Kordia sp. SMS9: one gene and its partner. The protein of the gene in region 1 interacts with the protein of each later gene in a pairwise test. Links are inferred from orthologs where the notes say so. Each region holds a gene or a part of one and is shown on either strand. Other genes may lie near its edges.

The links.
Region 2: the proteins of KORDIASMS9_RS20635 (region 1) and rlmB interact in binary tests that used the Escherichia coli proteins (3 or more experiments, as listed by UniProt). The link is inferred for Kordia sp. SMS9 from one-to-one orthologs.

The regions. Positions count from the first base shown.
Region 1 is NZ_CP031153.1:4,870,566-4,873,512, forward strand. The notes cover bases 12-2,887. They hold KORDIASMS9_RS20635 (NAD(P)H-hydrate dehydratase), read right to left. Parts: upstream 2,283-2,887; coding sequence 741-2,282; downstream 12-740. Other genes in these bases: KORDIASMS9_RS20630 (TlpA disulfide reductase family protein), read left to right, coding at 12-680; thrA (bifunctional aspartate kinase/homoserine dehydrogenase I), read left to right, coding at 2,639-2,887. Outside these bases: more of KORDIASMS9_RS20630, read left to right, coding at 1-11; more of thrA, read left to right, coding at 2,888-2,947. UniProt on the Escherichia coli protein: Bifunctional enzyme that catalyzes the epimerization of the S- and R-forms of NAD(P)HX and the dehydration of the S-form of NAD(P)HX at the expense of ADP, which is converted to AMP.
Region 2 is NZ_CP031153.1:97,926-100,915, reverse strand. Bases 72-2,990 are described here. They hold rlmB (23S rRNA (guanosine(2251)-2'-O)-methyltransferase RlmB), read right to left. Parts: upstream 1,942-2,990; coding sequence 1,201-1,941; downstream 72-1,200. Other genes in these bases: KORDIASMS9_RS00430 (hypothetical protein), read right to left, coding at 2,909-2,990; KORDIASMS9_RS00435 (hypothetical protein), read right to left, coding at 2,009-2,893; KORDIASMS9_RS00445 (rhomboid family intramembrane serine protease), read left to right, coding at 439-1,200; KORDIASMS9_RS00450 (hypothetical protein), read right to left, coding at 72-271. In the rest of the region: more of KORDIASMS9_RS00450, read right to left, coding at 1-71. UniProt on the Escherichia coli protein: Specifically methylates the ribose of guanosine 2251 in 23S rRNA.

The sequences.
Region 1 (2,947 bases):
TCAGACAATTGGCGCGTCAACACTATTCAAAAAAGTTAAATCCATTTGAAGATGTAAAAGGGAGTGTCGCTACTATAAAAAACTTAAAATCGCAAGTGTTAAAAAATACCCTTGCACAAGAATTAGCGTTCTTTATTTCTCCTTCTGGGAAAGATGCTGACTATTTATATACAGCACTTTCTGAAATTTCTACGAATGAAAAATTCAAAAAAGAATTAACCAAAAAATATACAGACATTCAAAAACTAAAAGCAGGAAAAGATTCGCCAACGTTTGATTATGAAAACCATAAAGGTGGCACGACGAGTTTGGCAGATTTGCAAGGAAAATATGTATATATTGATGTTTGGGCTACTTGGTGCGGACCGTGTATTGCGGAAATTCCATCACTAAAAAAAGTTGAAAAAGACTATCATAACAAAAATATCAACTTTGTATCCATTTCTATTGATGCGTTGAAAGATCACGACAAATGGAAAAAAATGGTGACAGACAAAGAACTTGGCGGCGTTCAGCTTATGGCAGATAAAGCTTGGCAATCTCAGTTTGTAACGGACTATGTCATTGATGGTATTCCACGATTTATCTTAATTGATCCAAACGGAAAAATTGTAAATGCAGATGCACCAAGACCTTCAGATAAAAAACTCATTGAATTATTTGATGAATTGAAAATATAGTTTCTTTAAAAATTCAAAAAACAAAAGCGCTTTGAAACCTCAAGGCGTTTTGTTTTTTTATCATGCGTCTTCCGCTTCCGCAGACGGCGCTTCGGGTTCTCTAAACAAATCCAAATACGCATCACCAATATGATCCACAATATCGCTCGCTGTCAACGCTTGGTATCCCAAACCTGACAACGCAATATCACCTGCTTTTCCATGTAAATACACTCCAAACAAAGCGGCTTGTAAAGAATCGTACCCTTGAGAAAGCAATCCTGTTAACATTCCTGTCAACACATCGCCGCTTCCCGCAGTTGCCATGCCTGGGTTTCCTGTATTGTTAATATACACAGAACCATCATAAATGGTAACAGTATGCGCTCCTTTAATGATTAAAATAATATCGTATTTCTTTGAAAATGATTTTGCTTTTTCCAACTTGTCAAAATCATCAGTCCACGTGCCTATCAAACGCTCCAACTCCTTTGGATGTGGCGTTAAAACAGAATGTTTGGGTACAGATTTTAGTAATTTTTTATTTGCTGACAACAGGTTCAATGCATCTGCATCAATCACCAAAGAATCTTTGCTTTTCTGTAAAAATACTTCCAATGCCTTTGCTGTTGCAGCATCAGTTCCCATACCAACGCCAATTCCGATCGTTTTCGGTTCAATATCAAACTGAATATCTGTAACATGCTTTTCGTTTTCATCACAAATCACCATCGCTTCTGGTAAAGAAGTCTGCAAAATATTGTAGCCGCATTCAGGAATAAACGCCGTTACCAATCCTGCACCAACGCGCAAACAAGCTGAACTCGCCAACGTTACTGCGCCTATTTTCCCGTAACTTCCACCAATAATCAGACTATGTCCGTACGTTCCTTTATGTGCATATTTTTCACGTGGAATGTACAATGGCAACACTTCAAAGGTATCAATCAATTGCACTTCGGTGTCTGTTGTTTGTAAATATTCTTGATCAAGTCCAATATCTATCGCTTCCCATTGTTGCATATAAATCCCTGTTTCAGGCAAAAAGAAACTTAATTTTGGTGCTTGACTCGTCAATGTATAATTACTCGCAATCACCGCTTCTTTATCTTCTGGTCCGTGATCAGGATACAATCCAGAAGGAACATCCAACGAAACCGTATATGCTTTAGAAGCATTGATATATTTGATCAACTCTTTCACCCAATCAGAAGTTTTCCGGTTCAAACCAATTCCAAAAATAGCATCGACAATAATATCTTCTTGCTGCATTTCTGGAAATTCTTCGCCTGAACTCAATAATTTAGGCCAAACCTTAAACTCTTTAATGCGATCGTAATTCACCAAAAAGCCTTTGGTTCGCTTTGCGCTAAAATTTACCACATACAGATGCACATTATAACCATGATGCAATAACTGGCGTCCTAACACCAATCCTAAACCGCCGTTATTTCCAATTCCACAATAAATATGAATGGGAACTTGTGCACCATGCATGCGTTTGTGAAACCAATTAAACAATTGCGTTCCTGCAAATTCCAATAAGTCATTAGAGGTAATTTGATTTTTTTCGATCGTACGATTGATGGCTTCATAGATCTGAGCCGCTGAATATATCTTCATGTATCGTTGTATTAGCGCAAAATATTACACATTTGATGAAATTTTCTACAATTCACTATACTTTTTTAGTGCATTTATAAAGAAAACCGAATTTTATTAGTAATCCGTTAAAAAATAAACATATAGTTTGTTTATGGTTATAAAAGTAATACATTTGAATAACATCATACGACAAAACATGTGTTTAGTAGCAACATTTTTTTCTTCGACAACAATCAGTACAGGCACATGCTTCACTGAAACAATTGCTACCACAACCCCTTTTGGGGTTTAAATCATATAGTACCGATACGGTGTTTCTCTCTCAAAAAATTAGTTAAAAACTAAAATACCAATAACCATACAAAACAATACTCATGAACCTACTCAAATTTGGCGGTACTTCTGTCGCCAATGCGCAAAATATAAACCTAGTAATCGATATCATTACAAAGGCTTCTCAAGATGAAAAAATAGCAGTTGTCGTTTCCGCTTTTGGAAACACTACAAACATGCTCTTAAAAACAGCAGAACTAGCGGCTGTAAAAGACGAATATTATAAAGACTTGCTTCAAGAAATTGAAAACAGGCACATTCAAGTTGTAAAAGATTTAATTCCCGTTACGGAACAAAGCGCCATTATCAGTCACACGAAACGCTTATTAAACTATTTAGAAACCTTGTAT
Region 2 (2,990 bases), 4.8 Mb from region 1 along the record:
TTTGCCAATCATTGCATTGGCAAGAATTATCCAAATAGGCATCGGTATACGTATCAGCAAAGTAGAAAATATCTTCCAAAGATGCAGTATTAAAGTTTGGCATCGTAGCAATATGATCCATCGCTAGGTTATGAGATATGCCATAATTGTCAAAATCATATAAGGTTTTCACATTATTTCCTTGAATGATTTTATCGCTTGTATTTTCTTCGGGACTACACGAAAAAAGTAAAAGCAATAGTAAAACTGTAAGTGTTGATTGTGTTTTCATGGTGTTGGTTTTTTAAGTTGTATTTAAGTTAGTTATTAATAATCAGATAGTTATATGCGTTCGCCATAGTATTTTTGAGGAAAAACCTTAATAATAGCAACAGAATCGTGGCTATGACAATTTTTCATGCAAACGAATCTTGGCTAATTTTTTGACTAATAACTGCTATGAGTTCTAAAAAACACCCTTTTATTTTCACACCAGCAGTGGTGTTACTTCCATTTATTTTTATTTTTTCAATTTGGTTGGTGTATTGGAGTGAAGTACGTTTTGGATTTCGTTTCAATGATTACGGCGTGTACCCAAGAACATTAAAAGGCTTGCGCGGTGTCATTTTTAGCCCATTTATTCACGGAAGTTTGAATCATTTGTGGAATAATACCATTCCGTTGTTTTTACTCAGTGCGGCTGTTATTTATTTTTACAGATCGCAACGTTGGACTATTTTTATTGTGGGGTTGTTCGGTTCAGGAATCATCACATGGTTGATAGGAAGAGAAGCCAATCATATTGGTGCCAGTGGTTTTATTTATGTGTTGATGAGTTTTATCTTTTTCAAGGGAATTATTACAGGATATTATCGTTTTGTGGCAGTTTCATTGATCATTATGTTTGTATATGGCGGAATGTTGTGGTATTTGTTTCCGATAGAACCACATATTTCTTGGGAAGGGCATCTGGGAGGATTCATCACAGGATTTTTATTGGCAGTTTTTCTTCCTGTCGTGTATGCCAAAGAAACCTACGAATGGGAGAAAAAGGAGTTTGTGCCAGATGATGATCCATTTATGCGTCATTTTGATGAAAACGGAAATTTTATGGAAACATTACCTGAGGATGAAGCAGTAGTGGAGCAGCCTGTTTTGCAACCTACTATCAAAGTAAATTATATTTATGTAAGTAGCACGACATCTTCTGAGGAAGAATAATTAGTCCAAACGTTGTCGTACAATTTCATATAAAAACGCGCCACACGCCACAGAAACATTCAAGGAAGCAATTTCACCATACATAGGTAATTTTGCTTTGTGATCTACAATTTTTAGGATAGAGGGTGAAACGCCTTTTCCTTCAGAACCCATCACAATTGCTACTGGAACTGTAAAATTGACATCATATACGTTGTGTTCTGTTTTTTCAGTGGCTGCGACAATTTGTATGCCTGAACTTTGCAAATGGTAAATAGCATCTTTGATGTGATCTACTTTGCAAATTGGTATTTTAAAGATGGCACCTGCAGAAGTTTTTACGGCGTCTGCGTTAACAGGTGCGCCTCCTTTTTTCTGAATGATGATTCCATCAACTCCTGTGCATTCAGCGGTTCTAATAATGGCTCCAAAATTACGAACATCACTAAGTTGATCAAGAATTAGAAAGGTGGGTGTTTTTCCTGATTCTATGACAGATAACACTAGAGAATCAAGGTCATAAAATTCAACAGGAGAAATCAAGGCAATCACACCTTGATGATTCTTTTTTGTGAGTCTGTTTAGTTTTTCTGGTGGAACAAAGGATGTGCTGATTGCGTTTTTACGCAAAAGCTGGTCCAATTCATTAAATAAGTCACCTCTAAGCCCTTTTTGAATAAAAACCTTGTCAATGGTGCTACCAGAGTTTATCGCCTCTATAATAGCTCTTATACCAAAAATTTGTGTGTTATTACTTTGCATGGGGCAAATATAAAATAAAAAACCACCCAATTGGGTGGTTTTTAAGTATAATAGCGTTAATCTATGATTAATTCTTAGTCAAGCTAAAAGAAGCTGGGAATGGTCCTCCACAAGATGAATTTGGATCTTCTGTGTAAGGAATAGTAATTGTTTGATCACTACAAATATCCCATGGTACTCCAGCTGCATCTGTTGTAAAGATGTATGGGCCAGCAGCACTACATGCTAAACTTGGATCAACAACCTCTGCTAAGATAGCAACATTGTCCGTAGTAAATTCAATTACTACTTGCTCTAACTGTCCGTTAAACGCAGGCAAAGCTCCAACAGTAAAGATTCTTCTGTTAGGGTTTGTTGGATCAACTGCTAACGTTACTGTACCACCAGCAAAGTTTTCAGTTCCGTTTCCAGGTCCGATTGTTGCACTAACATCTGCTATTGTATAATCTCCAACATAGTAGTTGTTAGGAGTTATAGGAGGATTAGAACAAGGAATCGTAACCGTGTGTCTCAAAATACTTTCTTCACCGTTTCCTAAAGTGATTCCAGTTTTATCTACTGCTGTCATTACAATATCAAAAGATGTTACGAAATCTCTACCAATATTCATATTGATTAAATCAATAGAAATATTTGGAGATCTAGTGGTTTCTAATGGATCAATAAATAATGGCGCTGGTGTAGTATTTAGTACAAATTGTGTAAAATCACCTTGTACTGCTTCAAAAGAATAGCTAATGCTAAATCCTTCTGGATATACAGGAACTTCAATTGATACAGGAATTTGAAGGTTTGTCACAGTTTGTCCACTTGTAGTTGCAGCAGCTCTAAATTCTACCCAACCTGTTTCCGGATTGTCTTGGAATCTTGAAGTCTCCGAATCTGAGGCACAACTCGACATCACTATTGCAATAATGACCGTTGAGTATATTATTTTAAAAATATGTTTCATAATTATTAAAAATTATTATTGTTTAGTAAATCTATAAGTTGTGTCAGCTACAGCACCACAGTCTTCTTGTACATCATCTGCAAACGTTACAAAGAAT